4 regions of the Streptomyces sp. TAA204 genome follow, and region 1 is predicted to be linked to each of the others. Evidence: riboswitches for the same ligand, from Rfam matches in the RefSeq annotation. Region 1 holds a riboswitch; each other region holds the start of a gene.
The links. A riboswitch is a leader RNA that binds a small molecule or an ion and turns the genes downstream of it on or off. The one in region 1 is predicted to bind cobalamin.
Positions count from the first base shown of each region.

Region 2: linked by a shared signal. The riboswitch ahead of H343_RS0119465 (ABC transporter substrate-binding protein) and the one ahead of H343_RS0101315 (ABC transporter substrate-binding protein) in region 1 are both predicted to bind cobalamin.
Region 3: linked by a shared signal. The riboswitch ahead of H343_RS29705 (ribonucleoside-diphosphate reductase subunit alpha) and the one ahead of H343_RS0101315 (ABC transporter substrate-binding protein) in region 1 are both predicted to bind cobalamin.
Region 4: linked by a shared signal. The riboswitch ahead of H343_RS0113285 ((2Fe-2S)-binding protein) and the one ahead of H343_RS0101315 (ABC transporter substrate-binding protein) in region 1 are both predicted to bind cobalamin.

Region 1 is NZ_AUKW01000001.1:304,369-312,121, forward strand. It holds gene H343_RS0101300 (IucA/IucC family protein) at 1-439, shown strand, start outside; gene H343_RS0101305 (type III PLP-dependent enzyme) at 436-1,662, shown strand; gene H343_RS28205 (PepSY-associated TM helix domain-containing protein) at 1,638-3,083, opposite strand; cobalamin riboswitch at 3,329-3,513, shown strand; gene H343_RS0101315 (ABC transporter substrate-binding protein) at 3,604-5,094, shown strand; gene H343_RS0101320 (ABC transporter permease) at 5,112-6,044, shown strand; gene H343_RS0101325 (ABC transporter permease subunit) at 6,041-6,901, shown strand; gene H343_RS28210 (ATP-binding cassette domain-containing protein) at 6,898-7,753, shown strand, end outside.
Region 2 is NZ_AUKW01000014.1:178,454-186,206, forward strand. It holds gene H343_RS0119435 (LysR substrate-binding domain-containing protein) at 1-70, shown strand, start outside; gene H343_RS0119440 (4-hydroxybenzoate 3-monooxygenase) at 115-1,299, opposite strand; gene H343_RS31590 (MFS transporter) at 1,296-2,561, opposite strand; gene H343_RS0119450 (IclR family transcriptional regulator) at 2,680-3,456, shown strand; gene H343_RS0119455 (ABC transporter ATP-binding protein) at 3,587-4,393, opposite strand; gene H343_RS0119460 (iron ABC transporter permease) at 4,390-5,505, opposite strand; gene H343_RS0119465 (ABC transporter substrate-binding protein) at 5,502-6,551, opposite strand; cobalamin riboswitch at 6,582-6,747, opposite strand; gene H343_RS0119470 (BTAD domain-containing putative transcriptional regulator) at 7,058-7,753, shown strand, end outside.
Region 3 is NZ_AUKW01000004.1:109,599-117,351, forward strand. It holds gene H343_RS29700 (carbon starvation CstA family protein) at 1-257, shown strand, start outside; gene H343_RS0108810 (YbdD/YjiX family protein) at 254-454, shown strand; gene H343_RS0108815 (GNAT family N-acetyltransferase) at 582-1,082, shown strand; cobalamin riboswitch at 1,109-1,278, shown strand; gene H343_RS29705 (ribonucleoside-diphosphate reductase subunit alpha) at 1,582-3,957, shown strand; gene H343_RS0108825 (ribonucleotide-diphosphate reductase subunit beta) at 3,957-5,021, shown strand; gene H343_RS0108830 (hypothetical protein) at 5,117-5,632, opposite strand; gene H343_RS0108835 (D-Ala-D-Ala carboxypeptidase family metallohydrolase) at 5,683-6,429, opposite strand; gene def (peptide deformylase) at 6,807-7,442, opposite strand; gene H343_RS0108845 (hypothetical protein) at 7,629-7,753, opposite strand, start outside.
Region 4 is NZ_AUKW01000006.1:100,697-108,449, reverse strand. It holds gene argC (N-acetyl-gamma-glutamyl-phosphate reductase) at 1-372, opposite strand, end outside; gene H343_RS0113285 ((2Fe-2S)-binding protein) at 564-1,253, opposite strand; cobalamin riboswitch at 1,556-1,679, opposite strand; gene H343_RS33585 (helix-turn-helix transcriptional regulator) at 1,825-2,766, opposite strand; gene H343_RS0113270 (FAD-dependent oxidoreductase) at 2,801-4,432, shown strand; gene H343_RS0113265 (HEAT repeat domain-containing protein) at 4,686-5,354, shown strand; gene H343_RS0113260 (MerR family transcriptional regulator) at 5,358-6,362, shown strand; gene H343_RS0113255 (histidine phosphatase family protein) at 6,411-6,980, opposite strand; gene H343_RS30440 (hypothetical protein) at 7,123-7,753, shown strand, end outside.

The DNA.
Region 1 (7,753 bases):
CGACGGGGACGGCGCACCGGTGCGGGTGGTCTTCCGCGACCTCGAGGGCACCAAGCTGGTGTCCGGAACGCACCGCGACGCTCTGTCCGGGCTGCCCGGAGAGGTCGCCCGTTCCCTCACCTACGACATCCGCCGCGGCTGGGACCGCGTCGTCTACTGCCTGCTCGTCAACCATCTCTCCGAGATGCTGTCGGCCGTCGCCGACCTGCACCCCGGTACGGAGCCGGCACTGTGGCGACGCGTCCGCCACACGCTCGCCCGGTGCGCCGGAAACCTGGGCGACCCACCGCCGCTGCGGGCACTGCTCGCCGGGGAGGCGCTGCCCGCCAAGGCCAACCTCCTCACGCGCTGGCAACGCGTGCCGGACCGGGAAGCCGACTACGTCCGGCTGCCTTCCCCGCTGACCCACCCGGCCGTGACGAACGGAGCTGTCGGTTGAACCTGCTCACCCGGGCCGTGCGGGAGACCGCACTCGCCCTCGGCCCCCACGAACTGCCCTGCTACATCTACGATCTCGACGCGCTGCGGCAACACGCCGCCACCGTCCGCGCGGCCCTTCCCGAGTCCGTGGAGCTGTACTACGCGGCCAAGGCCAACCCGGACACGGAGATCCTGCGGACGCTGGCGCCGTTCACGGATGGATTCGAGGTCTCCTCCGGCGGGGAACTCGCCCACGCAGCCGCTACTGTTCACGGTCAGCCTCTCGCCTTCGGCGGCCCCGGCAAGACACCCGAGGAGATCGCGGCAGCCCTCACCGCCGGCGTGCGGCGCTTCCACGTCGAGAGCCTTCACGAACTGCGGCTGCTGGCCCGGCTGGCTTCCCGTCACCACCGGGAGCCTGCGGCGACGCCCCGTGTCCTGCTGCGCTTCAACCCGCCCCTCTCCGCGGACGCCCTGGCCGGCAGCGCACTGGCCATGGGAGGCCGGCCCACGCCCTTCGGGATGAACACGGCCGAAGTGGCCGAAGCCATGGGGATGTTCGCCCGTCACGAGCTGCAAGGACTCGAACTGGCAGGTCTGCACGCCCACTTGGCGAGCGGTCTGGGTGCCGGCGCCCAACTCGCGCTCACCGGGGAGGTCGCCGCCGGGGCCACGGAACTCGCCGCCCGGTGCGGCGTCCGGCTGCGCGAACTCACGGTCGGCGGCGGCATGGCCGTCGACTACTCCCGCCCGGCGTCGCGCTTCGACTGGCCCTCCTTCGGGGCCGGGCTGGCCCGACTCGCAGAGCGGCATCCCGGACCCGTACTGCGGATCGAGCCGGGGCGTGCGCTGACGGCGTACTGCGGCTGGTACGCGACGGAGGTGCTGGACGTGAAGAGCAGCCACGGCGAGGAGTTCGCCGTCGTCCGCGGCGGCACCCACCATCTGCGCACGCCGGCGGCCAAGGGGCACGACCAGCCGGCCGAGGTCCTCCCGGTGGAGCGCTGGCCCCATCCTCTGCCCCGTCCGGCCGCGCGGGGCGGCCACGTCAGCTTCACCGGGCAGTTGTGCACCCCCAAGGACGTCCTGGCCCGCGGCGTGCCGGCACCGGGACTCCGGGCGGGCGACAGGGTCGTCTTCGCACTGGCGGGCGCATACGCGTGGAACATCTCCCACCACGACTTCCTGATGCACCCCCGCCCCGGATGCCGCTACCTTCACCCGCCCGAGCCGGCGCTCTGAGCGCGAGGACGGCCGTCCGGCTCTTGGTTCCGGCGAATCCGGCCCGTCACGAGATCCACGACGAGGAACAGCAGCAGCGGTATGCCGAACCATGGCAGCCAGTACCCGACCAGCGCCGTCACCACAGCCCCCGGAGCCAGCACCTTCCCGGGGATGCGCCGCCACGCGCCGCGCGCCGGAGCGCGTCCCGGCCGCGGCAGCCACCCGGTCGGGGCGTCACCGCGCGTGGGGCGGCGCAGCCACCACATCCGGTATCCCCAGAAGATCATTCCGATCAGCGCAAGGGCGAGAAGGGCCAGCACGATCTGGTTGACCAGGCCGAACAGCAGGCCCATGTGCGCGTCCACGCCCCAGCGCGACAGCTTCGCCAGCAGGGGGTAGTCGTCGAAACGGAGGGTCGCGGTGATCTCTCCGGAGTCCGGTGCGACCGCGACGGAGTCCTGCCGCTCGGGCCAGGAACGGGTGTTCTCCTTCACGACGTACGCACTGCCGCTGTCGGCGGGGGGCGTGATGTCCAGGACGCCTCCGAGTCCGGCCTCCCTCGCCTCGCGGACGGCTCCGTCGAAGCCGATGTCCCGGCCGTCCGGCTTCCCCGGTCCGTCAGTGTGCGAAACGGTGGCGGCGACCTCCGGCGTGGGACTGTTCAACTGCTCCCGCAACTGAGTGATGTTGGCCCCCGCGTAGGCGGACCACGTCAGCCCCGTGGCGGACAGGCCCAACAGGCCCGCGGCCGCCCACAGCCCGACCGCGCCGTGCCAGGACCTCACCCGCCGGCGCCCGGGAGGAGCCGACTGCTCCGGCAGCAAGGTGCGGCGCAGCCTGCGGCGCGAGCGACGAAGCCCGACCCACAGCACCAGTCCCCCGGCGACCTCCACCCACAGCCAACTCGCCGCGATCTCACTGTAGTTGCGACCGAACTCGCCCAGGTGCAGGTTGCGGTGCAAATCGTCGAACCACGCCCGGACCGGCAGCCACTGGCCGAAGGTCTCCAGCGTGCCCAGCACCGAGTGGTCGTACGGGTCGACGAAGGCTGTCCGCGTGTACCCCTCCTTCAGCCCCGGCTCCTCGAAAACGACACGGGTGCTGTCCTCGCGGCCGGGCCCGGTCGTCACCGAGACCAGGGAGCCGTCCGGCGCAGCCTTCTTCGCCGCCGCCACCTGAACCGCCAGCGAGTCCGGCTCGCCCCGGGGGCTCACCTTCAACTCGTCCTGGTAGAGCGTCTTCTCCACCTGAGGCATCGCCGTATAGAAGAGACCGGTCACGGCCGCGACGAGCAGGAACGGCGCGATGAAGACGCCGGCGTAGAAGTGCAGGCGCAGCAGCAGCGCCCGTGTTCCGGACCGCGTGTCCGCCGTCCCGGACGCCGGAGTCCCGGAGGGTGGCTCCTCCAACTGCGTCGTGGCCGCCGTCGTGTTCGCCATGGTGTTCCTCTCCGTGCTCCCATCGGTCCCCACTCGTGGGGTGCCGGCAGGTAGTCGGGCTGAGAGAGGGCGGAGTTCCAACCGGGCGACATGCGGCAGCATGACGTACGTCACATCCGACGAACGCGGCCCCGTTACCGGGCGCCGTCCCGGCCTTGCCGTCAGCCGGTTCGTGACGGTGCCCACGGCGGGCGTGTTCGCGGAAGACGCCGCGTGCACCCATGCCACCGGCCGGTGCGTACTTGTCCTGAGCCACAATGGCGGGGCAGGGCGACGGGGATCAGGAAGCCGGTGTGATTCCGGCACGGTCCCGCCACTGTGACCGGGGAGCGGACCCCAGCAAGGCCACGGCCTGTGGTTGCACGGGCTGGAAGGCAGGGGCGAGCGGTGATCCGGGAGTCAGGAGACTGACCCGTCGCCGTCCACCGACTGGGGCGAGGACACCCCGGGAAGGATCGCGATGCCGAGTCGTGCCGAGATACGCGCAGCCAGTGGCCCAGCACCGAGCAGGCGCACCGTGATGACAAGCGCCGGAGCAGTGGCGGCCGCGGGGCTGCTCACCGGCTGCCCGCCGGAGGACGGTGGGAAGTCCGGCCGCTTCCGTGCCGCGTTCACCGCCGGCGGCTCGCAGGAGACGCTCGATCCGCACGTCGCGCCGAACTTCGTCGATCAGGCGCGTGCGAAGGCGCTGTTCGACACGCTCGCCACGTACGACGACGACATGTCGGTGCGGGCACGCCTCGCGGAGTCGTGGGAGAGCGACTCATCGGGCCGGCGCTGGCACATACGCCTCCGCAAGGCCTCCTTCCACGACGGCGAACCGGTGACGGCGAAGGACGTGCTCTACAGCTACCGCCGCGCCGCGGACCCGGGAACCGGTTCACCGTCCCAACAGCTGCTGTCCGCCATCGACTTCGACGACAGCCGCGCCACCGGCACCCGCGAGGTGACACTGGTCCTGAAGCGTCCGGACTTCGAGTTCCCCACCGCGTTCGCCGGGCCCGGCACGGAGATCATCCCGGCGGGCACCACCAGCTTCCGCCGGCCTGTGGGTTCGGGACCCTTCCGCTATGCCGGGTTCAGGCCCGGAGGCATAGCGCACTTCGTGCGGTGGAAGGGGCACTGGGCCGGACCTCCCCGGATCAACGACCTGGAGATCGTCCCCGTCAACGAGGAGTCGGCGCGCGTGAACGCGCTGCTGTCCGGACAGGTGCAGTACGCGGCCGACATCTCCGGGGCTTTCATCGACCGCCTCGAACGGACCGACGGTGTGCGCGTGTTGACGTCCCGGCAGGCCACTGCTCAACAGGTGCTGCTGCGTACCGGCCGTGCCCCCTTCGACGACCCGAAGCTCGTGGAGGCACTGCTGCTGGGCGTCGACAGGGAGGCGCTGGTTCGGGTGGCGCTGGCGGGCCGGGGCACCGCAGGCAACGACCTGTTCGGCAAGGGCCTGCGGGGCTACCCGCCGGAACTGCCCCAGCGTGAGCGGGATGTGGAGCGCGCGAAGGGCCTGGTGCGCGAGGCCGGTGCCAAGGGGCTCTCCTTCACGCTGGAGACCAGCACGGTCGACGCCTCGTGGGATTCGGCCTCCACCCTCATCGCGCGACAACTGGAGGACATCGGCCTGCACGTCACGCCCCGCAAGCGTGCCTCCACGACCTACTTCAGCGAGATCAAGGAGAAGGGGGTCGCTGCCCTCAACACGACCTCCACGCTGCCCGTTTCGGACTTCCTCCAGCAGCGGATGCGCAGCGGCGCCGCCCGGAACCTCACCGGATTCGATTCCGGGCGTTTCGACGAGCTGATGGACCGTGCGCGCTCCACGCGGGACGAGAAGGAACGGCTGGGGCTCCTGCACCGGGCGCAGCGCATCGCGCATGACGACTCCGGCATGCTCGTGTGGGGGTTCTCGGACGCGCACGACGGAGTCTCCGCGTCGGTCAAGGGCTTGCGTTCGGCCGTCCCGAACTCCCATTTCTGGGCCCGTTTCGACGACGTCGAACTGGGCTGACGTTGCACCGGTATGCCGTGCGCAGGAGCGCGCTGGCTCTCGGGCAGTGCTTCTTCGCGCTCGTGGTGGTCTTCGCGCTGGATTCCCTGGTGCCCGGTGACACGGCCGACGTGCTCCAGGGGGATCACGGAAGCCCGCAGCAGGCGGCGGCGCTGCGGGAGCGGCTCGGCCTGGACGAGCCGGCGTGGCAGCGGTTCTGGCACTGGCTCGGCTCGCTGCTCGCGGGTGATCCGGGCCGTTCGCTGGTGACGGGCCTTCCGGTGGGGGACGAGATCGGACGGCGTCTTTCGGTCTCGGTCGTACTCGCCCTGCCGGCCCTCGCGCTGGTGACGGTCCTGGCGCCGCTGCTGGGCGTCATCTCGGGGCTGCGGGAGGGCACCCGTCTGGACCGGGCTCTCAACACGGCGACGCTGCTGCTGCATTCCGTACCGGAGTTCGTCCTGGCGATGCTGCTGATCGCCTCGCTGTCCGTGGCCGCGGGTCTGCTGCCCGCGACTGCCGCCGGCCTTGACGGGGTGGGCCTGCTGGCACAGCCGAGTGTGCTGGTACTGCCCGTGCTCGTGCTGACCGCCCGCCAACTGTGTGATCTGGCACGGCAGATACGCGTCGGCGTCGCCGAGCAGCGGGGCAGTCCCCCTGCCGAGCATCTGCGGCTGCTGGGGCTGCCGGAGCGGCGGGTCGTGCTGCGCCACGTGCTGCCCAACGCGCTGGCGGCCGCGAGCCAGCAGTTCGCCCGCTGTGTCGAGGGGCTTCTGGGCGGAGCGCTGATCGTCGAGTCCCTCTTCAGCGTCCAGGGCGTCGGCACGGGTTTCATCCAGGCCGTGCAGAATCGTGACACGCCTCAAGTGCAGTCCTACGCCCTGCTGTTCGCGGGCACCGTCGTCGTGGTCAATCTCGCCGGCGACCTCGTCTCCCAACGGCTGGCGCCTCGCAAGGAGGCGTTGGCATGACCCAACCGGAAGCCGCCTCCTCCCTGCGGAGAAACCGTCCCCGCATCCGCCAGGGACTCACGACGGCCGACCTCCTGGCCGGCGTGTTGCTCAGCCTGCCGTTGCTTTTGGCCCTGATCGGCCCGTTCATGGCGGGCTCCGGTGACCCGCCACCGGGTTCTGTCGCGCTGCCATCCCAACCTCCCGGCCCCGGGCACCCGTTGGGCACCGACGTGCTGGACCGCGACGTGCTCTCGCTGGTGCTCCACGGCGGTTCCTCGGTCATCGGCGGGACGCTGGCGGCCTTGTTGCTGAGTTACGTGATCGCGGTACCGCTCGGGCTGCTGGCCGCGGGGACGCGGCGCTGGCTGGACGAGACGGTCATGCGCGCCCTCGACCTGGCGCTGGCGCTGCCCGGCCTGATGATCCTTCTGACACTGGCGGCCACCGGACGCTCCAGCTGGGCCTGGCTGATCGCGGTCACGGCGGCGCTTCAGGTTCCCTCCGTCGCCAGGCTGGTGCGAGCCGCGGCGCTGGACCCCGGATGCCGCACCGTCGTCGAGGCACTGCGGATGCAAGGACGCGGCTGGGTGTACGTCCATCTGCGCCACCTCACCCGCGAGTTGACCGGGCCGCTCGCCACCGACGCAGGTGCCCGCTTCTCCGGTGTGCTCTATCTGATGGCGTCCGCGAACTTCCTCGGCCTGGGACTGCCTTCATCCTCACCCGACTGGTCTGTGCTCATCGAGCGCAACAGCGATGCCCTCTTCGCCCAGCCCGCTGCCGTGCTCGTACCCGCCGGACTCCTGATGTCGCTGTGCGTCGGCGGAAACCTCTGCGTCGACCGGGCACTGGCCCGCAGGAGGAGGGCCGGATGACGCAGCACGCACCGCTCCTTGAGGTCCGCCGTCTCTCCGCGCACGCCGCGACGGCGGCCCGTCCGCTGCTGCACGACGTCTCACTCACCGTCCCGGCGGGACGCGTGACCGCAGTCGTCGGCCCTTCCGGCAGCGGCAAGACCACTCTCGGGCTGGGCGCGCTCGGCGCCTCGCGGCCCGGGACACGGCTCCAGGGCGAAGTGCTTCTGGAGGGTGAGGACCTGCTGGCGCTCGACGAGCCGTGCCGCCGGGCACTGCGGTCCGGAAGCGCCGGACACCTCGCGCAGCACCCGGAGACCGTGCTCGACCCGCTGCGACGCGTCGGCCGCGCCCTCAGGGAGCTCGCTGCACTGCGCCGCAGTGCGCCCGGCACCCGTGCGGAATCGGTCCGGGCAGCGTTGGAGACGGCGGGTCTGCCGGGCGCGGAGATGCAACGGAGGCTCCCGCACCAGCTGTCGGGCGGTGAGCAGCAGCGGGTGGCGCTCGCCTCGGCCCTCGTCACCGGAGCGCGGACACTGGTGCTGGACGAGCCCACGAGCGGCCTCGACCCGGCCACGGCCTCCGCGCTCACGGCACGGCTCCGGACGCTTGTGAACGGCGGCGCCGGCATCCTGCTGCTCAGCCACGACCTGGCACTCGTACGTGAGTTGGCCACCCACGTGACGGTGCTGGAGCAGGGGCGTGCCGTGGAGGCAGGCCGGGTGCGTGAGGTTCTCGGTGCCGCGGAGCGCTCCGTACATCCGCTGACCCGCGGGCTCCTCTCGGCGGAGCGTGGCACCCGAACAGGCGACGTACCGCCGGCCAACCCGCCGGAATCCCTCACGAGCGAGGGCGTCACCGCCCATGACGTGG
Region 2 (7,753 bases), on a different contig from region 1:
GGACGGGAAGGGCCCCGGCCGCGTCCTGTCACCGTGCACCTGCGGCGGGGCCGACGGCGCCGGCTCATGAGCCGGCCCGGCCGGCGGCGCCCCGTACACGTCCGGGCCCAGGGCTCAGTAGCCGATGGGAAGTCCGGCGTAGTTCTCGGCCAATCCGGCCGCGGCACTCCTGGAGCGCACCACCCACTCCAGTTGCGAGCGTTGCAGCTGCGCGTCGAAAGGGTCACCGGTGATGTGCAGCATGCTGGTCATCCACCACGAGAAGTGCGTGCCCCTCCATACCCGCCGCAGCGCCGTGTCGGTGTACTCGTCCGCCGGGCGGGGGTCGCCTTCGCGCAGCAGGGCCACCAGCGCCCGGGAGAGCAGAGCCACGTCGGCCACGGCGAGGTTCAGGCCCTTGGCGCCGGTCGGCGGGACGATGTGCGCGGCGTCCCCGGCGAGGAAGAGCCGGCCGTACCGCATCGGCGTCGAGACGAAGCTGCGCATGGGCAGGACCGACTTCTCCGTGATCGGCCCCGGCTGGAGCCGCCAGCCGTCCTGTCCGTGGCCGAGTCTGCGGGCCAGCGCGTCCCAGATCCGCTCGTGTGACCACTCGGCGGCGTCCTCGTCCGGGGCGACCTGCAGATAGAGACGGCTGACCGAGTGCGAGCGCATCGAATGCATCGCGAAACCCTCGGGATGCCAGGCGTAGATGAGCTCGTCGGTGGAGGGGGCGACGTCGGCCAGGACGCCGAGCCACGCGTAGGGGTACTCCCGTCCCCATGAGCTGCGCGCGTCCTCGGGGATGCTCCGGCGTGCGGGGCCGTGGAAGCCGTCGCAGCCGGCGATCACGTCGCAGTGGACGCGGTGGGGAGTGCCCTCCGCGTCGTGGAACGTCACCGAGGGGCTGTCACCCCCGATGTCGTGCAGGGCGACGTCGCCGACCTCGTAGTGGGTCTGCTGCCCTGCGGCGGAGCGCGCCTCCATCAGGTCACGGGTGATCTCGGTCTGCCCGTAGACCCACACCGAACGGTCCACGAGCGAGCGGAAGTCGATGTGGTGCCGCTCGTGCGGGAACTGGAGATGGATGCCGCGGTGCTCCATGCCCTCGCGCTTGAGCCGCTCACCGACGCCCGCCTCGCTGAGCAGCTCCACCGTCGAGTGCTCCAGCATGCCGGCGCGGATGCGGCCGCGGACGTACTCGGGGCTGCGGTTCTCCAGCAGGACCGACTCGACGCCGGCACGGTCCATCAGGTGCGAAAGCAGCAGCCCGGCCGGCCCGGCCCCGACGATCACCACCTGCGTGCGCGTCGTCCTCATGAGCCGCTCCTGGTCAGGTACGCGGGCACGGCGAGCAGTGACAGTACGGCCAGGACGGCCGCGACGGAGAAGGCGTAGAAACCCCACGGGTAGGCGATCCCCGCGCTGACCAGCAGGCCACCGAGGAACGGCCCGACGATCGCACCGAGGCGTCCCACCCCCGCGGCCAGGCCGAGGGCGGTGCCCCGCACCTCGGCGGCGAAGAGGTGCCCGACGAACGCGTACACCAGCACCTGGGCGCTGAAGACGAACACACCGGCGAGGAAGACCGCCGCGTACACCACCGCCGTTGACTCCATCTTCACCGACAGCAGCGCCAGGAAGACCGCCGAGACCGCGAACCACAGCAGCACGGTGCGCTTGTTGCCGTGGGCGTCCGAAACCCGCCCGGCGAGCAGCAGACCGGCTATCGCGCCGAGGTTGAGTGCGAGCAGCAGCCCCAGCGAGGCGCCGACCGAGTAGCCCGCGGCGCCCATGATCTGCGGCAGCCAGGTGTTGAGGCCGTACACCAGGAGCAGGCCCATGAACGAGGCGACCCAGATGCCGATGCTCACGCGCAGCAGCCGTCCGCGCATGAGGGCGGAGGGCCGTACCGGTGGCTCGGCGGGGGAGGCGGCCTTGCCGCGCGCCTCGGTGAACGCCTCCGACTCCGGCAGCTTGGCCCACATCAGCGGCAGCGTCAGCAGTCCGGCCGCGCCGCCGAAGACGAACATCGCCTCCCAGCCGAGGCGGGGGATGAGCACGATCGCCAGCAGGGCCGTGAGCACGGCGCCCACGTGGTAGCCGGTCATCATCCGCGTGACGGCCGAGCCGCGGCGGCCCGGCGGTGCGTACTCGGTCATGTACGCCAGCGCGGTGGGCAGACAGGCGCCCAGGCCCAGGCCGCTGAGGAAGCGCAGCGCCACGAACGTGGCGATGTTCGGGGCCCACGCGATCGCGAGAGTCAGCACGGAGAAGACTCCGATGCAGACCAGCAGGCTCGCCCGCCGGCCGAAACGGTCGGTGAGCGGACCGATCGCCACCGCGCCGATGCCGACGCCGACCAGGCCGAGCGTGGCCGCGGTCGTCAGCGAGGCGGAGTCGAAGCCGAGCGCCTCCGTCTCGGTGAGGGTGGGGATCACGGCTCCGAGTACGACGAGGTCGAACCCGTCGAGCGCGACCGCGAGCCAGCAGAGCAGGACCGGCCAGAAACCGCCCTCGGCGGCGCGTGGGGCTCCCGTGCCGGCAGCGGCGGGGGAGGGCTGCGGGGACGTTGACGACATGGTGTTTCTCCTTGTCGGGGTGACCGACATCATGGTGCGTGGCACACTCCAGGCACAGCATCGTCTTTCACTGAGCGGAAGCCGTATGGCCGGAAACAGCAGTCAGCCCGGTCGGACCGTGGCGTCACGCATGCTGGCGATCCTCGACGCCTTCGACTCCGGGCACCCGCGGCTGACCCTCACCGAGCTCGCCCGGCGCGCGGAGCTGAGCCTGGCGACCACCCACAGGCTGGTCGGCGAGCTGACCCGCTGGCGCGGTCTGGAGCGCGAGGAGGACGGCACGTACAGAGTGGGGCTGCGTCTGCTGGAGCTGGGACTGCTGAGCGGTCTGCACACGCGGCTGCGCGACACCGCCATGCCGTTCATGCAGGAGCTGTACGAGGCCACACGGGAGAACGTCCATCTCGCCGTACGCGACGGCGGGATGGCGCTGTACGTGGAGAAACTCACCGGCCACCGGTCGGTACCGATCATCTCCCGCAGCGGCGGACGGCTGCCGCTGCACACGACCGGCGTCGGCAAGGCACTGCTCGCCTGGGCGACGTCCGCCGACATCGACGAGCAGCTGGCCCGGGAGCTGGACCGCCCGACGAGGTACTCGATCCGCGAGCCGGGCAGGCTGCGGCGCGAGCTGCGGCGCACGCGGCGGCGCGGGTTCGCCACGACGCGTGAGGAGATGACGCTGGGCAGCTGTTCGGTCGCCGGCCCCGTGCTGGTGGAGGGTGAACCGGTCGCGGCCGTCGGCGTGGTCGTCCGTTCCGGGGCGCTGGAGCTGGACCGGCTGGCTCCCCCTGTACTGGATGCCGCACGGGGTATCGGTGCCCGGCTCGCCGAGGTCGGCGACGACCCCTACCCCGGCTACGTGCACGACCTGGGCCTGCGGCAACGACGCTGAGAGTCCGTCCTGCGTGTCCCGTGTGTCGCGGGCATCCCGTGCGTCCGTGCCGTCCCGGCCGTCCGTCGCGGACGAGCTGCCCGCCGTGCTGCCCGGCCGGCCCGGGCCCGCACCGGCCGGGCCGCTGCGGTCAGGACCCGCCGCGTCCGGTGTGAGCCTCCTCGCCGGGCAGGAAGGTCACCTGCGGCGCCCCGGTGCGCGGATGGACCGTCACCTCGCCCGCCACGCCGTACACGTCCTCCAGCAGCCCGGGGGTGAGCACCTCGGCGGGCGGCCCGTACGCGGTGACCTCGCCCTCCCGCAGGACGTAGAGACGGTCGCAGTAGTAGGCGGCCAGATTGAGGTCGTGCAGCGCCATCAGGACGGTCGCGGGCAGCCGCCGCAGAATGCCGAGCACCTCAAGCTGGTGCCGTATGTCGAGGTGGTTCGTCGGTTCGTCGAGCACCAGCAGGCTCGGCTCCTGGGCCAGGGCACGGGCGATGAGCACGCGCTGGCGTTCGCCGCCGGAGAGGTGCTCGAAAGGCCGGCCGGCCAGTTCGGCCGTGTCCACCGACGCCAGGGCCGCCTCGATGAGACCGGCGTCCCTCGCGGTGTCGCCGTCGAGCAGACGCTTGTGCGGCGTGCGGCCCATGGCGACGACCTCACGCACCGTCAGGTCGAAGTCCGCGCCGGACTCCTGCACCACCGCGGAGAGCGTCCGGGCCAGTTGGCGTGGGGACAGCGACCAGGCGTCCGACCCGTCGACACGCACCGAGCCGGTCTCGGGACGCAGCACGCGGTAGACGGCGCGCAGAAGGCTGGACTTGCCGCTGCCGTTGGGGCCGACGAGGCCGATCACCTCACCGGGACGGGCTTCCAGCGACACGTCCCGCACCAGATGGCGGGCGCCCGCGGTCAGCGTGACGTGCTCGACGTCGAGTCCGGTCGCGCTCTTCATCCCACCCCCCGGCCGGTGTCACGCCGGGCGTTGCGGCGCATCAGCCACAGGAAGAACGGCCCGCCGCACAGCGCCGTGAGCACACCGACGGGGATCTCCGCCGGGGCGGCGACCGTACGGGCGGCGATGTCGGCCCACACGAGGAAGACCGCTCCGCCCAGCGCGGCTGTCGGCAGCACCGCGCGGTGGTCGCCGCCCACGAACAGCCGCACGATGTGCGGCAGCATGAGACCGACGAAACCGACCGGCCCGGCCGCCGCGACCAGAACCCCCGTGACGAGGGAGAGCAGGACGAACATCCGGGCCCGGAACCGCGCCACGTCCAGCCCCATCGTGGCGGCGGCCTCCTCGCCCGCCAGCAGCAGGTTCAGCGACCGGGCGTGCACCAGCAGGACGGCGATGCCCAGCAGCAGCGCGCCGCCGGGCAGCCACAGCGTCGACCACTGAACGCCGCCGAGGCCGCCGAGCGTCCATGCCAGGACGGCACGCGCCTCGTTGCCGCGGTCGGTGGTCAGCAGCAGCAGGTTCATCACGGCGCTCAGCACCGCCGCCACCGCCACACCGGACAGCACCAGCCGCACCGGGGTGATACGGCCGCCGGTCCGCGCGGTGGTGTAGACGAGCAACAGCGTGAGCAGGGCCCCGGCGAAAGCGGCGGCCGACAGCGATGCCGGCCCGAACAGGCTCACACCGAAGACGATCACGGCGACGGCGCCGAGGGACGCCCCCGAGGACACCCCCAGCAGATACGGGTCCGCGAGCGGATTGCGCACCAGAGCCTGCATGGCGGTCCCCACCACGGCGAGCCCCGCCCCCGTCACCGCCCCCAGCAGCACCCGCGGCCCCCGCACATCCAGGACGATCGTCTCGCGCGCCCGCGACCAGACAGGGTCCGGCCACCCGGCGCCCAGGCGGTGGGTGACGATCCCCCACACCTCGCCGGGCGGCACATGCACCGAGCCCACGGCCAGGCCCACCGTCACCGAGATCACGAGCAGGACCGCGAGCACCGCCAGGGCGAGGGCGAAGGACCGCGCCCGTAGGCGTTCGCGGGGAGCCGTGGTCGGAGTGGACGGGCGCGAGGCGGGTGTCACCGCGGCCGGGGCCGTCACCGGAACCGCTCGGGGTGCAGTCCGCGGGCCAGGTCCTCCACGGCGTACGGGGGACGCACGCCCACCAGTGTCGCGGTCAGCGGCAGCACCACGAACCGCTCGTTCTTCACCGCGGGAACGTCCGCGAGGGCGGGCCGCGACAGCAGGAACTTCTTCTTCCGCTCCACGCTTCCGGCCCCCGCGTAGTCGTAGATCGCGATGACCTCGGGCTTGCGGGCGACGACCTGTTCCCAGGACACGTCACCGAAGACGTCGTCGAGGCCGGCGAAGACGTTCCGGCCGCCGGCACGCCGGATGATCTCGGTCCCCAGGCTCTTGCCGCCGGCGGTGAACGCCGCCTTCTCTCCGCTGTCGTAGACGAACACGGGCACGCGGGAGGTGCCCTCGACCGCACGGCCCGTCCGCTCGATGCGGCCCCGCAGGTCGGCGACCAGCTTCTCGGCACGTTCCGGCACACCGAAGATCGCACCGATGGTGCGGATCTCCTCGTAGGTGTCCTCCATCGACACCTTCTTTTTCCCGCAGTACTCGCGGTTGAGGTAGGTGTCGATGCCCGCGTCGGCGAACGCGTCGCGCGAACGGCCCTCCTTCTGGGCGAACGCGCTGCCGTAGCCGCCGTAGACGAAGTCCGGTTCGGCGTTCAGGACGGTCTCGAAGGAGGGCTCCTTCTTCGCGATCTCGGGGACCTTCCGGTATTCCTTCCTGAGTTCGGGCAGCACGGCCGAGTCGGGGAAGGCGGTGCCCACCATGCGCTCCCCCAGGCCGAGGGAGAGCATCAGCTCGGCCGGATGCTGGTGAATGGTGACCACGCGGGACGGCGGCTTGTCGTACGTCGTGCGGGTCCCGCAGTTGTCGACGGTGACGGGGAAGCCCTCTGCCGCCGGTCCGCCGGAATTCCGGTCCCCGTGGGCCGGACCGGAGGAAGCGCCGCCGCAGGCGGTCAGCAGCGTCGCCGACAGGGCGAGGGCCGACGCCGCGGTGCGCAGGGCACGGCGGCGCGGACGGGAAGGGGGAAAGAAGACAGGACGGGGCGTGCCGTCGTACACGTGAAGCCTCCTGGGGAGTCCGCGCTCCTCGGAACGGATCCGCGACGGGCCAGTGTCCTGACTCCCGGATCGACGTTCCCCCGGCCTTCCCACGCGGCGCGCAGTGGCCCTCACAAGGGGGGTGCTCCCCGGTCACAGTGGCGGGACCGTGCCGGATTCGCACCGGCTTCCTGTCTCCCGTCGCGGCGGTGATCAGCCGATCCTACGTTCTCCCGGCAGGCGGCCGACAGGGCGCACTGCCCCGGCGCCCGCGGACTTCCGGCGGTGACCCCGGCGCGCGGCCCGAAACGCGTTGTGGCCGGAGGCCGGGACATGCCGCGTTCCCCGGACGGACATTGCACGCCGACCGGTTGAGTGTGCCGCCGGCGGTCCGGTCGCCGGCGGTCCGGTCGCCGGCGGCGGCGCGGGTGGACGCAACGGTGGGCGACCTCTCCCGAAACCCTGTTCGGCGTGCTTCGCGCACCGGTACGCTGCGCCGCAACTGCGGATCATCGCGGAGGCGTTGAATGGGGGAGCAGCCGACGTTCGGGGTGCTGGGATCGCTCCAGGTGAGTGCGGACGGTGTCCCGGTCCGGTTGGGCGGGCCCAAGCCGAGAGCGGTGCTCGCCACGCTGCTGTTGCAGCCGGGCGGGTTCGTCTCGCTCGACCTGCTCACGGAAGTCCTGTGGCCCGGCGGCGCGCCCCGGTCCGCCGTCGCCAACGTCCGTACCTACGTGCGCACGCTGCGGCAGACGCTGTCGGCCGCGGGCGTCGCCACCGACGGGCTGAGGACGGAGCCTTCGGGCTACGCCCTCGACGTCGGCCCCGGTGACGTCGACATGCTGCTCTTCGAAGAGCGACTGGACCGGGCCCGCGCGGAGCGCGACCGGGGCGACGACGCCGCCGCGCTGCGCGGATACGAGTCGGCGCTGGGACTCTGGCGCGGCGGCGTGCTGCAGGACGTGCCCTCCAGCGTGGTGTGGGACCCGGCGATCACCAGGATCGAGGGGCTGCGGTCCGTCGCGGTGGACGAGTGCCTGGAGGTCCGGCTGCGCCTGGGGGACTACGCGTCGCTGGTGGCCGATCTGAGGTCCCGGCTGGCCGAGGATCCGCTGCGGGAGGACCTGTGGCGGATGGTCGTGCACGCGCTGCACGACTCGGGCCGCACCACCGAGGCCCGCTCCGCGTACGCCGAGGCGGAGAGGATCATCGCCGCCGAGCTG
Region 3 (7,753 bases), on a different contig from region 1:
GCGTGCTGGCCGCGCTCTTCGCCGTACTGGTGATCGTGGTGATCGCGGACGCCGGACGCACGTGCGTCAGGGCCCTGCGCGACCCGGCCTCCGCCACGCTGAACGAGACGCCGTACGAGGAGTCCAAGCTCGTCGCACCGGCCGGCCTCATCCCCGACAAGGAGGAGAAGGCCGAACTGGCGGCGGTGGGCGCGGGCGGTTCCGGCCCCGGGTCCGGGGAGACGGCGGGCGGCTCCGGGACGCGGGAGGAGCCGTGACCCGGCAACTGCTGCGCGGCGCACGCTGGGTCCGCTGGTACGTGCGCGAACTGACCGACGAGAGCGCCTACGACCGGTACGTGGAGCACCTGCGCAAGCACGACCCGGACGCGCGGGTACCCAGCCGGCGGGAGTTCGAGCGGCAGCGCACGGACGCCCGCGACAACGACCCCCGAGGAGGGTTCCGCTGCTGCTGACGTGTGCACCGCGGACGCGGGACGCAGACGCGGGAGGAGCCTCACGAGGAGCGCACGAGGAGCCGTCCGCCCCGAGGGGCGGGCGGCTCCTCCGCCGTTGTCGGTGGGATACGGCAGACTCCCGCACATGGACCTCACGATCAGACGCCCACGGCCCGACGAGCTGGAGACCGTCGGCGAGCTGACGGCACGTGCCTACCTCGAGGACGGCCTGCTGGACTTCGGCGAGAGAGACCCGTATCTGGAGCATCTGCGCGCCGCCCGCCACCGCGCCGAGCACGCCGAGATGTTCGTGGCGGCCGACGCCGGCTCGGACCTCGTGCTGGGCTCGGTTGCCTTCGCGTCGTACGGCGGGACGTACGCGGAGATCGCCCGGCCGGGAGAGGGCGAGTTCCGCATGCTGGCCGTCCGGCCCGGCAGCCGGGGAAGGGGAGTCGGCGAGGCCCTGGTGCGGACATGCGCGGAACGCGCGCGTGAACTCGGCCTGAGGCGGCTGGTGCTCTCCAGCCACCCGCGGATGCTGTCCGCCCACCGGCTCTACGGGCGGCTGGGGTTCGCGCGCACACCCGATCGGGACTGGCACCCGCTGCCGCTCCTCGCGCTGATCACCTTCGCTCTGGAGCTGTGAGACTTCACTCTCGTCCGGCACAAGATGTGGTGTCGTCTGTCGTTGGCCGCCACCAGATGTATGGTGGTGCTGGCTGCCATGCAGGGGAATCCGGTGCGAGTCCGGAACTGTCCCGCAACGGTGTGCGATGTGCTGTTCCCCGTGCCGGGAGCCGGACGTCGCAAGTCCGAGTGCCTGCCGGCGGCGTAGACGACGTCCGGGTCCCGAGGGATGGACCGGTGGACGCTGGAAGGTGTGCCGCCGCCCGCTGCGGCATGCCCGAACGCCCCGCCGTGTGCGCTCGCCCCGGGTCCCATCCGAGCGAGGGAGAGCACACCCCGTGACCATCGCATCCGCCGAAACCGCCACCCCGCGCGGTGACTTCGGCGCCCCTGACGCCTCCGGCGCATCCAGAGCCGCAGGAGGAACCACAGAGGCAGAAGGGGCCACCGGCGCCGCCGACGGCCCGCACACGGGCACGCAGCCCGCCACACAGCCCGCCGCGCCGGGCTCGCGGACTCTGCTGGACACCCTGACCGAGCTGTCCGCCGACCTGCCCGGCACCGACCCGGAGAGGGTCGCCTCCGCCGTGCTCCGCGGCCGTCAACAGGGCAGCAGCGAAGCCGAGTTGCGGGCGCTCGCGGCGGAGGAGGCGGCCGGGCTCATCGGGGAGGAGCCCGCCCACTCGCGGCTCGCCGCCCGTCTCCTCACGCTCGCCGTCCGGGAGGAGGCCCGCGGGCAGGGCGCCACCTCCTTCTCGGCGTCCGTCGCCACCGGCCACCGCGAGGGCCTGATCTCGGACGGTACGGCCGCGTTCGTACGGACGCACGCTGAGCGACTCGACGCCCTGGCGGAAGCGGCGACGGCCGAAGGGGCGGACGACCGCTTCGGATACTTCGGGCTGCGCACGGTCCACTCGCGCTACCTGCTTCGCCACCCCACGACCCGACGGGTGACCGAGACGCCGCAGCACTTCCTGCTGCGCGTGGCATGCGGACTGGCGGCGGACGGCTCGGACGCGGCCGTCGACGAGGTCGCCGAGCTGTACCGGCTGACCAGCTCTCTGGCCTACCTCCCCTCCTCCCCCACGCTCTTCAACTCCGGTACCCGGCACGCCCAGATGTCGTCCTGCTATCTGCTGGACTCGCCCCTGGACGAGCTGGACTCGATCTACCAGCGCTACCAGGAGGTCGCGCGGCTCTCCAAGCACGCCGGCGGCATCGGCCTGTCCTGGTCCCGCATCCGGGCGCGCGGTTCGCTGATCCGGGGGACCAACGGGCACTCGGGCGGCATCGTCCCGTTCCTGCGCACCCTGGACTCCTCGGTCGCGGCGGTGAACCAGGGCGGCCGGCGCAAGGGCGCGGCGTGCGTCTATCTGGAGACCTGGCACGCCGACGTCGAGGAGTTCCTGGAGCTGCGCGACAACACCGGTGAGGAAGCCCGGCGGACGCACAACCTCAACCTCGCGCACTGGGTTCCGGACGAGTTCATGCGCCGCGTGGAGGCCGACGGCGACTGGTCGCTCTTCTCTCCCTCACAGGTGCCGGAGCTGACCGACCTGTGGGGCGACGCGTTCGACGACGCCTACCGGCGGGCCGAGTCCGAGGGGCGCTTCGTCAAGCGGGTGCCGGCCCGGCAGCTCTATGCCCGCATGATGCGCACCCTGGCGCAGACCGGGAACGGCTGGATGACGTTCAAGGACACCGCCAACCGCACCGCCAACCAGACGGCCGAGCCCGGCAGCATCGTCCACTCCTCGAATCTGTGCACCGAGATCCTGGAGGTCACCGACGACTCGGAGACGGCGGTGTGCAACCTCGGCTCCGTCAACCTCGCGGCGCATCTGGGCGAGGACGGCGAGATGGACTGGGAGCGCCTGGACGCCACCGTCCGTACGGCCGTGACCTTCCTCGACAGGGTTGTGGACGTCAACTTCTACCCGACCGGGGCGGCCCGGCGTTCCAACTCCCGCTGGCGCCCCGTCGGTCTGGGCGTGATGGGGCTGCAGGACGTCCTCTTCCGCAGGCGCCTGCGCTTCGACTCGGACGCGGCACGGGAGCTGTCCGCACGCATCAGCGAACGCATCATGCTCGCGGCCTACGAGACCAGCGCCGAACTCGCCGAGCGGCACGGCCCGTTCGGCTCCTGGACTAAGACCCGTACGGCGCGCGGCGTGCTGCACCCCGACCACTATCCGCGGGCCGTTCATGCCTGGCCGGAGCGCTGGGCGGCGCTGCGTGCCCGCATCGCGCGGAGCGGCATGCGCAACTCGCTGCTGCTCGCCGTCGCACCGACGGCCACGATCGCGGCGATCGCGGGTGTGTACGAGTGCATCGAGCCGCAGGTCTCCAACCTCTTCAAGCGCGAGACGCTGAGCGGCGAGTTCCTCCAGGTGAACGCCTACCTGGTGGAGGATCTCAAACGGCTGGGGCTGTGGGACGAACGTGCGCGCGAGGCACTGCGTGAGACGTCCGGATCGGTGCAGGACCTGGAGTGGCTCCCCGACGAGATCCGCGGGCTCTACCGCACCGCCTGGGAGCTTCCGCAGCGCGCCCTGATCGACATGGCCGCGGCCCGCACGCCGTATCTCGACCAGAGCCAGTCCCTGAACCTGTTCATGGCGGCTCCCACGATCGGCAAGCTCTCCTCGATGTACGCCTACGCCTGGAAAAGCGGCATCAAGACCACCTACTACCTGCGTTCACGGCCTGCCACACGCATCGCCCGCGCCGCCGGCACCCCGGCCCCCGACCCCGCCCTCACACACGTCCTCACCGAAGCCGGCGGCGGCCCGGACGGCGCAGGGGACGGCGCGACGAACGGCGCGACCGCGCCGGTGACCGAGGCCGCCGCCTGCTCCCTGGAGAACCCCGAGACCTGCGAGGCATGCCAGTGATGACCAGCGCACGCACCGACACCACCGCCGCGGGGACCAGCACCGCCGGGAACCTGCTGGACCCCGGTTTCGAGCTGACCCTGCGCCCCATGCGCTATCCCGGCTTCTACGACCGCTACCGCGACGCCATCAAGAACACCTGGACCGTGGAGGAGGTCGACCTCCACTCCGACGTCGCCGACCTCGCGAAACTCACGCCCGGCGAGCAGCACATGATCAGCCGTCTCGTGGCCTTCTTCGCCACGGGTGACTCGATCGTGGCGAACAACCTCGTACTGTCGCTCTACAAGCACATCAACTCCCCCGAGGCGCGCCTGTATCTCTCGCGGCAGCTCTTCGAAGAGGCCGTGCACGTCCAGTTCTATCTGACGCTCCTGGACACCTATCTGCCCGACGTCGACGAACGCGCCGAGGCGTTCGCGGCGGTGGAGAACATCCCCTCCATCCGCGAGAAGGCGCAGTTCTGCTTCCGCTGGATGGACGCGCTGGAGGGCGGCGAGGGCGAGGGGAGAGTCGACCGGCTGGTCAGCATGGCCGACCGGCGGCGGTTCCTGCTCAATCTGATCTGCTTCGCCGCCTGCATCGAGGGGCTGTTCTTCTACGGCGCGTTCGCCTATGTCTACTGGTTCCGCTCCCGGGGCCTGCTGCACGGGCTGGCCACGGGCACCAACTGGGTCTTCCGCGACGAGTCGATGCACATGTCCTTCGCCTTCGACGTCGTGGACACCGTCCGCGAGGAGGAACCCGAACTCTTCGACACGGAGCTGGAGAAGGAGGTGACGGCGATGCTGGAGGAGGCCGTGGAGGCGGAGCTGCAGTTCGCCCGTGACCTGTGCGGCGACGGGATGCCGGGGATGAACACCGAGTCGATGCGGGAGTACCTGCGGGCCGTCGCCGACCAGCGGCTCGTCCGGCTGGGCTTCCCGGCCCGCTACGGCGCGCGCAACCCGTTCTCCTTCATGGAACTGCAGAACGTGCAGGAGCTGACGAACTTCTTCGAGCGGCGCGCCTCGGCCTATCAGGTCGCCGTGGAGGGGTCTGTCTCCTTCGACGACGACTTCTGAACGGGGTTCTCTCCGCACCGGCCCCGGACACGGAGGGGGGCCGCGCTGTCGGCGCGGCCCCCCTGGTCGTGCGTGCGGTCAGCCGGACGGGCCGGTCAGCAGCCGCCGCAGTTGTAGAACGTGACGTCCCAGTGGTTGCTCTCGTCGAAGTAGATGTTCCCCGACCCGGCCTCCCACTTGCTGCCGCCGATGGAGGTGAAGGTGTTCTTGATGTAGTTGCTCAGGCAGCTCGACATGGCGAAGTCGAGCTTGTAGCCGTTCCAGTGGCTGTACTGGCCGTCCGCGTGACCGGTCTCGGTGCCGCCCGTGACGGTCAGGGCACAGCCGCTGGCGCCCTTGAGCGTGATCGCGCCCTGGATCGAGGCCGAGTTGACCTGCTCCAGCGAGGTGCAGGTCGGGTTGTTGCGGTCGGAGCAGCCGCCGCTGGAGCGGATGCCGATACCGGCGTTGCTCAGCTGGCCCGCGGCCTGCGAGTGGCTCAGCTTGGCGAGGACGCCCGCTTCCTTCTTGACCGGCTCCGCGGTGTGGGCCTCCGCGGCGTAGGCGGTGGAGAAGACGGCGAGCGCCAGCGCCGACGAGCCGACCGCCGCGCGCAGCATGGTTCTCTTCATGGGGGGTGTGATCCTTCCTGGTGGGGGGTCCTCGTGGTCAGCGGTTCAGGTCAGATGCCGCAGGAGGGCGCGTCCCAGTACTGGCCGGAGCGGTGGTCGAGGTGCGTGTGGTCGTCGTGACCGGGATAGCCCGGGCCGAGGATGCCGTTGAACCCGCGGTTGCGTGCCTCCTGGGCGAGCGTGCACAGCGAGTGGGGGCTGACGCCCAGGTCGGCCGCGTCACCGTAGAGGTGGCGGCTCGATGGGGCCCCGCCCACGTCGTCGTTGCACGCCTGGGAGCGGAATCCGCTGGTGACCCGGATCGACTGGTCGCCGAGGGCGTGGCGCAGGGCCTCCAGCTTCCACATGGTGCGCAGGGCGTTGGACTTGGCCTCGGCCGCGCTGACGGCTCCACCGCTCCAGTCGGAGTTGCAGTTGTTCAGCTCCGCGAAGTCGAAGTGGGCGGGCGAGCAGTCGTCTTCCTGGAGTTCGTAGATCTTCTCGTACGTCGCCGCGTCGGCCACGCCGCTGGCGCTCAGTCCGTACGCCTGCTGGAACCGGGTGACGGCACCCTTGGTCGCGGGGCCGAACTGGCCGTCGACGGCCAGGACCTCGCCACTGGCCGGGTAGCCGGCGACCCGTACCTGGAGCTGGGTGACGTCGTCCCCGGAAGCGCCCTCGGAGAGGTCGCGGTTCCAGGTGTAGCAGCCGTCGGCGGCCGCTGCCGGGCCGGCGCTCGCGCTGGCGGCCGAACCCACCAGTACGGCTGCCGCGACCATGACAAGTGCGAGCACTGTCCTGACCGTACGTCGGGGCATGATGCCTCCATGGATGTGGGGGTGACACCAGAGCTTGTCGTGACATGGTGAGGGCGTCAACAACTGTCAGAAAATGCCAATGGACGAGGCCACTGAAGGGACATGACCACGCCCCGCGGCAACTCCTGAACCACGGCAGGGAGTTGAACTCGGCGTCTTCGCTGCCTGCGGGACATGCCGGGCGTGCGCCGGGTATCGGGCGGCAGACCGGGAGCGCCCCCGCACGAAGACACCCACGCCCGGTCTCAGCTGCCCGGCCTCAGCTGCCCGGTCTCGGCTGCCCGGTCTCGGCGCCGCTTTCCCCGGAAAACGGAACCGCCGCCCCACGCGATGCGCCGGGCGGCGGTTCCGCGGTGCGCGGGGAGCCCCGCGCACGGTCAGTCGTTCGGCACCGTCTCGTACCGGGGCGTGCCCTCCGCCATCTGCCGAAGGGCGTCCTTGCGCTCCCGCTTGGAGAGCCGGTCGATGTAGAGGTAGCCGTAGAGGTGGTCCGTCTCGTGCTGGAGGCAGCGGGCGAAGTAGCCCCTCCCCTCGACGGCGACGGGCTTGCCCTCGGCGTCCTGGCCGCGTACGACCGCGTAGTCGGGGCGCGCGAGGGACTCGTAGGCGCCGGGCACGGAGAGGCAGCCCTCGTTGGAGTCGTCCAGACTGCGGCGTTCGGCGGGGAGTTCGTCCAGCACCGGGTTGCACACGGCACCGACGTGCCGCACGCCCTCGTCGTCCGCGCAGTCGTACACGAAGACCTTCAGGTCGACGCCGATCTGGTTCGCCGCGAGCCCCACGCCCTCGGCGGCGTGCTGGCTGGCGAACATGTCGTCGATGAGAGAGGCCAGTTCGCCGTCGAACGCGGTGACGTCCTTGCACTCCTTGTGGAGCACCGGGTTGCCGACGACGGTGATGGGGCGGGCGGTTCCACGCTCGCGATGAGCGTTCTCACGTGCCTCACAGTCCCTGGTGTCGTCCACGAATCCCCCGGAGCCGCGCTCCCCGCCGATCTCCTGCTGCTGCGCCATTCCGCCGATTGCCTTCCTCGCCACCTGAGCCGTCGCCCTACAGCGTAGCCGTGCCGCCCGGACCTCCCGCAGCCTTGTCCCCCGCGACGGTGAGCAGCACGTCCGTACGGGACACGTCCGTACGAGAGACCTCCGTACGGAAGAGGCAGGGCGGACGGGCCTGCCCCGCCCGCGTGAGGCGCCGGATCAGCAGACCTCTTCCAGGTCCCGCCACTCACGGGTCTCCGGGCTGTCCGCGACCCAGCTGTCCAGCAGCCCCCGCACAAGCCCTCCGGGAGCCGCGAGCCCGCACTCCCGCTCCGGAACCCACG
Region 4 (7,753 bases), on a different contig from region 1:
ACCGTATGGCCAGCTCCCGGCGTGCGGAGTTCCGTAGAAGCGCTGCCACTGGTGCGCGTCGGTCAGCCGGAAGTCCGCACCGCAGTCCACGACGAGCACGTCCTCGCCCAGCTCCCCGGCGACCGCGGCGGACTGCCCGTGCGGCAGCGCGAGGAAGACGACGTCGTGGCCGGCCAGCTCGGAGGGCGAGGTCTCCACCAGCACGCGGTCCGCGTAGGGGCTCAGGTGGGGCTGGAGCGCGCCGAGCCGGGCACCGGCGTTGGAGTTCGCGGTGACCGCCCCGACCTCGACCTCGGGGTGCGCGGCCAGCAGACGCAGGATCTCCCCGCCCGCGTACCCGCTCGCCCCCGCGACTGCCGCTCGTACTGCCATCCGGATCGAACCCTCCTCGTTGAGAGTATGACTATACGCAGCACGGCAGCTTTATGCAAAGCCGGTGGCGGTGAACTCCCGTCACCGCGTCGGCGTGTATCCGCCGCCGGGCACGGACACGGAAGCCATTGGCCGCCCGGCGCTCGCCCCAGAGGCGGGGCGCCCGGTCACCTTCGTGGCGCTGCGCCGACTCAGCGGTCCAGGCAGCAGTCACCGCACTTGCCCCCGGAGGGAACGCGGTAGAACAGGCAGCAACTGCGGCGCCGGAAGGACAGGTCGGGAGCGACGAGATCCCCGGTGCCGGCCAACCGCCCACGCGCGAGCAGGCCGCTCACGAGCGGGGTGAGCCGCGCACGCAGTCCGGGGCGGAGATGCAGGATCGCGCGGGCCGCCCCGATGAGCGCCGAGGCGGCGTTGCCGTCCAGCAACCGCGGGGCGACCTTGACGCGAAGTCCCGCGGCGAAGGCGTCCAAGTGCTGTTCCATCACGAGCCGGTACAGCGCCTCCACCGCATCCGGGAGCGGCCCGGCTCGTCGGCCCGCGGCGGCCGGCAGCCGCAGGGCCGCTCCGTCGTCGGCGCGGTGCAGGGCGTCGAAGTCGGGTATGACGCCGTGGGCGACGGTGCAGGCCAGCGCGGGCGACCACAGGCGGGCGGCGTGGCCGAGCTGCACGATCGAGGCGGGGATGCGCTCCTCCTGCGTGCCGTAGCGCGCCCCGCAGGTCTGGATCAGGTCCGCGTATCCGCGCGCGTAGGACTCGCGCACCGGGTGCCAGCCCCGGTCCTCCCCGCCGAGGTGGACGGTGAAGAACGGGCCGAGGGACGCAGCGTCGGTCAGCGCCTCCGCCGCCGAGTGGGCGGGGACGGGTCCGGAGGCGGTCATCGGCTCACCCGCGTTCCCGGTCCGCGGTCCCGGACGGGCGAGCGGGGCGTCTTCACACGGCCCGGTGCGGTGAAGGAGTACAGGGTGAGAACGCCGGACAGCGGAGCGGCTCCGGGGACTCCGGCCCGCAGGCGTGCGGTCTGCTCGGCGTGCTCGGCTCCAGTCACCTCCGGGCCTCCGCAGCAGCAGTCCCGGCACACGGTGACCCGGCACGGCAACGGCCCGTTCGGCCTTTCGGGCATGACGCCCTCCTGCCTCTCCGGGGAAGTCCGCCCCGGCTTCGTCGAGGACGCGAGTCGTGGGAGTCTCCTGGCTCTCGGGTCGTCGCTCGTCCCGGCCTTCCCACCGCGTGCGGGCAGTGGCCTGTGTGGGATTCGCTCACCGATCACAGTGGCGGGACCGCGCCGGATTCACACCGGCTTCCTCATTCCGCGCTCGCCTGGTTCCCCGTCATCATGGCACCTTCACCCGGCGCCGCTCACAGCTCGGTCCGTGATCGCCGACCGATGACGCCGTGACCTGGGAGACCGTGACCTGGGAGAAGCCGCACGGGGTCACCGACAACGGGTCATCACTTCGGCGCTGCCGGTGGGGACTTCGTATTCTCCGGCCGGCCGACGCGGCCGGAGAGCTGCTCGCTGCGCGGGCCGGCCCGAGACGGTCGCTGGTTGCCGTCGGCGTCCGTTGAGTGCTGCGACCAGTGGCACGCACGCAGCGCCGTCGGCGACAGACCTGTGGCCTCCTTGACCTTGCGCGCGAAATGGAAGCTCGTCTTGAAGCCCGAGCACGCCGCGATCGATCCGACGGGCAGCCCCGAACTGGTCAACAGCTCGATACCGTGAGTGACGCGTCGGTCCCACAGGTAGCGCATGGGTGTGGTGTTCATGTGCTCACGGAACAGGCGCACCAAGTGCTCAGGACTCACCCTCGCGACCGTGGCGAGGGCTGCCAGGTCGATGTCGCTCTGGACGTTGCGGTGGATGAACAGCCGTGCGTCCTCGATGGGCGCCGGCAGCGCAGCGGGCAGATTCTCGAACTCGGCGATGAAGCGCCACAGCAGTGCCGTGGCCAGCGCGTCGACCAGTGCGCCCTGGGCGGTGAGACGGGTCTGTTCCGTGATCAGAGCCTCGCGCGCCATGTACGTCAGGGCGGAGGACAACGGTCTGGTCGGGCGCAGCTCCTCCAGCCACCGGTTCATCTGCGGGGTGAGTTCGTCGAGTTCGCCGCGTACGAGCGTCTGGCGGGTCTCGGCGCCCTGGGCGAAGCCGATCACCTCGGTGTGCCCGGGCAGCAGGATGCACATCTGCCCCCCGGGAACGGCGTACGGATCGCGGTCGTCCACGTGCACGACCATCGTTCCGGAATGGATCAGCATCAGCTGAACATTGCCCTGCACCCGGGGCCCGATACGGGAGCCAGGAGGGTGGACGACGCTGCGGACCACGGAATTGACGATTCTCAGGCGCCGGGAGGCGGTATCAATTCCAGACACAGGCTTGCTCACTCTGGCCATGTTGCCGGCGCTTTTGCGGTGGTGAGATCTCGGCATGACCGAGATTGAGACACAACTTCTCGTGGTCGGCGGTGGTCTGGGCGGCGTCTCGGCAGCCCTGGCCGCGGCGCGACGTGGCGTGAGCGTTGTCCTGACCGAGCCGACCGACTGGCTCGGCGGCGTCCTCACGAGCCAGGGGGTCCCCCCGGACGAGCACGTGTGGATCGAGCAGTTCGGCTGCACAGCCACCTACCGCGGTTTCCGTGAGGCTGTTCGCTCCTACTACCGCCGCCACTACCCCTTGACCGAGGCGGCCCGCTGCACGGTGGCCTTCAATCCCGGCTCCGCCAAGGTCTCCGACCTCTGCCACGAGCCGCGTGTGTCCCTCGCCGTGCTCGAGGCTCTCCTCGCGCCGCACCGGGCGTCCGGGCGCATCCGTGTGCTGATGGAGCACGAACCGGTCTCCGCGACGGAGACCGGCGACCCCGACACACTGGAGTCGATCACTCTGCGTGATCGCCGTACTGGTGACCTCAGGACGGTGAGCGCTGCCTGGTTCGTCGATGCGACGGAGACCGGCGACCTGCTGCCGCTGGCCGGCGTCGAGTACGTCACCGGCGCGGAGTCGCGGGACGCCACCGGTGAACCGCACGCTCCGGAACTGCCGGCCCCACTCAACATGCAGCCGGTCTCGGTGTGCCTCGCACTCGACCACATCGACGGCGGGGACTTCACCGTCGCGCGCCCCGACAGCTACGAACACTTCGCGACCTCTTCGGCGACGGACTGGCCGGGCGGCCGGCTCTCGCTGACCGCGCCCCATCCCAAGACGCTCGCGCCCTCGCACCACACGTTCATCCCGAACCCCGTCGAGGACCACACGCTCATCCGCCCGGACTACGCGGACCAGCGGGTGGGGCGCCTGGACCGCAACCTGTGGACCTTCCGCCGCATCGCGGCAGCCCGGAACTTTCTGCCCGATGCCTACGCGTCCGACATCACGCTGGTGAACTGGCCGCAGGTGGACTACTGGGACGGTCCCGTCTTCGATGTTCCCGCGGAGCAGGTCGCCTTCCACCTCGGCCGGGCCCGTGAGCTGTCGCTGAGCCTGCTGTACTGGCTGCAGACCGCCGCTCCGCGTCCCGACGGCGGCACCGGCTGGCCGGGGCTGCGTCTGCGTGGCGATGTGCTGGGCGACAGCTCCGACGGGCTGGCCAAGGCGCCTTACATCCGCGAGTCGCGTCGCATCGTGGCCGAGCACACGGTCGTCGAGCAGGAGATCTCCCTGGAGATTCGCGGGAACCGCGGCGCCGTGCAGCACCGCGACAGCGTCGGGGTCGGCATGTACCGCATCGACCTGCATCCCTCCACCGGCGGCGACTCCTACATCGACATCGGCTGCTGCCCGTTCGAGCTGCCCCTGGGCGCGCTCATCCCCGTGCGGGTCACCAACCTGCTCGCCGGCGCGAAGAACATCGGCACCACCCACATCACCAACGGCGCCTACCGGATGCCCCTGGTCGAGTGGAACATCGGCGAGGTCGACGGCCACCTCATCGGCTTCTGCGCGGACCGGGACATCACCCCCTCCCAGGTACGCGCCGACGACAAACTGCTCGAGGAGTTCCAGGCCGAGCTGGACGCCGTCGGCGTCGAGCGTCACTGGCCGAAGATCGTCGGCTACTGACGATCACCACTGAAGTGCCTCGGCGCTCGGCCTGCCGTTCCAACCCGCCGGCCGGCGGGTTGGAACGGCGGACCTCGAACACCCCAACCACGCCGTACGAAGAAGTGAAGCCGACCGGTCCCCGGCGGCCCCATGAGAACTGTGCGCCGTGAAGTCGCTGGTCGCGTTCGCGTCCCCGTGACCGCGCGGAGGGGACCTGCTTGACCTTGACACGGTGACAGGGCCTTCACTTCCTTCCATGGAGGTGGTCCCGATGACGGTCACGGGAGAGGACATGGATGCGGTGCGGGCGCTGGAGGGTCTGGAGGACGGTCGCTCGTCCGTGCGGCTGCGGGTTGCTCTGGCGGCCGGGACGACGCCTGACCCGCGCTTCGTCGACAAGCTCATCGAGCGGTGCGCCGTCGAGCCCGAGTTCTTCGTCCGCGACATGCTGACCTGGGCGCTCACCCGCCACCCGGCGTCCATGACGGTTCCCGCGCTGCTCCGCGAAGTCCGCTCGGAGCCTGCGCGGGCACGGAGCCAGGCGCTGCACACGCTGTCCAAGATCGGGGACCGGCAGGCGTGGCCGGCGCTCACACGGGCGCTGCTGTCCGACGCCGACGACGAGGTGGCGCGGAGCGCCTGGCGGGCGGCGGCCGTGCTCGTGCCGGAGGGCGAGGAGTCCGACCTGGCCGCGGTGCTGGCGACGCAGCTCGGGCGCGGTGGGCGGGAGTTGCAGCTGAGTCTCAGCCGGGCCCTGGTCGCGCTGGGGGAAGTGATCGTGCCGCCTCTTCGGGCTGCGACGACGGTCCCCGACCCGGGCGTGCGTGCGCACGCGCTCGCCACGCAACGGCTGCTGCAGGACCCGGACGCCGGATTCGGGCCGGCGATCGAGGAGGCAAGGCGCATCGTGGCTCTCGGGCCCGGTCAGGAGGGACGATAGGGCGTGTTGATCGGTGAGGTGGCGCGACGGTCCGGGGTCAGCGCCCGCATGCTCAGGCATTACGAGTCGCTGGGTCTGGTGCGGCCCTCGGGTCGTACGGGCTCCGGCTACCGGGAGTACTCCGGGGAGGACATCCGGCGGATCTTCCACATCGAGAGCCTGCGGTCGCTGGGACTGTCACTGCGTGAGATCGGGCGCACCCTCGAAGATCCCGGCTTCACCCCCTCGGCGCTCGTCAGCGACCTCATCGGCCGTACACGCGAACGCATCGCGGCGGAGACCGAACTGCTCACGCGTCTGCGCCGGATCGACGCGGCGGACCCCGCCGGCTGGGAGGACGTCCTCCAGGTCGTCGCCCTCCTCCAGGCGCTGGGGTCGAAGAGCGCCGACGCGCGCCAGCGCGCGGCTCTTTCCTCGGCCGACGAGGTTCCGGTGCCGGTGGAGGCCCTGGTCGAGGCGGCACTGAGCGAGACGGAACCCAACGTCGCCGGAGCCCTTCGATGGGCGCTCGCGAGATCGGGCGGCGGCGGACCGGCGCTGCTGGCGGAGGGTCTGGACTCGCCGGTGGCCGCGGTGCGGGAGCGTGCCGTTCGGTCCCTCGCCGAGATGCCCGGCGATGAGGCTGCCGGGATGCTGCGGGCGGCTCTTGCGAGTCCCGACTCCGTGGTCCGCGGGCATGCGGCTCTGGCTCTGGGGACACGTGGAGTGGCCGAGACGCTCCCGACGCTCATCGACATGATCGTGGAGGGAAGGAACGACACCGACGCAGCCGATGCACTGAGCGTGCTGGCGGGCGACGACGCGACGGCGGAGCGGGTCGCTGCCGTGCTCATCGACCGCCTCGCCCACGGCGGCACTCAAGCGCCCGCACGCGGACGGCTCACCCAGGCGCTGGCGGGCATCCCGGGGGCGACCGCCTCACACGCCCTCGTGGAGCTCTCGCACGACGGGGACCGCGCCGTTGCGCTGACTGCGGCGTACGTTCTTCAGCTGCGCGGCACACGGTGAGGGACCTCGTCCGGAACGGGGACCGCCGCCCAGGCGTCAGCGCAGGTGTCAGCCCGCCAGGCTCAGGCTCCACTCCCCCGGCCGCCCCGAGAGCGTGACGACGGAGAGCGGCGGTGCGTCTATGTGCCAGTACGACTGCGGCGGCGCCTTGAGGACGTAGCACAGCGCGGCCCGCATCACTCCCGGCTCGGTCACCGCGACCACCCAGCCCTGGTTGCCCGCCGGACGGGTGTCGAGCCAGGCGCCGACGCGCTGGATGAACGACAGCAGCGACTCTCCGCCGTGCGGCGCCAGGCGCGGATCGGCGATCCAGGCGCGCACGGCTCCCGGTTCCCGTGCCGTCACCTCCTGCAGCGTGAATCCGTTCCAGCGGCCCATGTCGCAGTCGCGCAGGGCGGGCTGAGCCAGCGGCGCGAGTCCGAGCGAGAGCCCGGTCTCCCGGCAGCGCGGCGAGGGCGAGCAGTAGCGCAGCTCTGCCGCGGCCAGGTGGGACAGCGCCGGTCCCACCCGCTGCATCTCGTGCCACCCCAGCGCGTCGAGCGGGCGGTTGTCCCCGAACCGCACGTCGAGCACCGACGAGCTGCGGCTGGCGGCCAGCAGGGTCAGGCGAAGGGCCATCCGGCGATCGTAGAACGACCTGCTCGCGTGTTCGACAGGGAGTCGTCCAGTTCTCACATCCCGCGCGGGCGCGTCCCCGCAGACCCCGGTGCGATGATGAACCGCGGTGACATAAAGGGACTTACCGGGCATCGGAGGCCGTATGGACCTGGACGAGGTGGCGGACGAGCTGTACGGGCTGCCGCCCGGGGAGTTCACCGCCGCCCGCAACGACCGGGCGCGGCAGGCCCGGACCGGCGGGCAGCGGGAACTGGCCGCCCGCATCCGCGAGCTGCGCCGTCCGAGCCTGGCCGCATGGGCGAGCAACCTGCTGGTGCGCGAACAGCCGGAGGCGGTCGAGCCGCTGCTGCGGCTGGGCCGCGAACTGCGCGGCGCGCACCGGAACCTGGACGGGGAGGAGTTGAGGGCGCTCTCCCGGCAGCAGCATCAGCTGGTCGGCGCCCTGGCACGGCAGGCCGCGGAGCTGGCAGCCGCGGCCGGCCAGTCCATGGGCGACCAGGCCCGGCAGGAGCTGGCACAGACCCTCCAGGCCGTACTCGCCGACCCGGACTCCGCCCGGACGTGGGCTGCCGGACGGCTCTCGAAGCCGCTGTCCGTGCCCGTCGGGTTCGACGCCGCCGCACGGGAGGCCGAGGGGACGCCGCCCGCCGGGAGCGTGAAGCAGAGCGGTTCCAGGAGCAGCGGGACGGGCGGTGCGAAGAGCCGTGCCGGGAGCGGAGGCAGAGCGGGCGTGCCGGCGCGGGAGCGGGAAACCGCCGGCCATGCGGGACGTG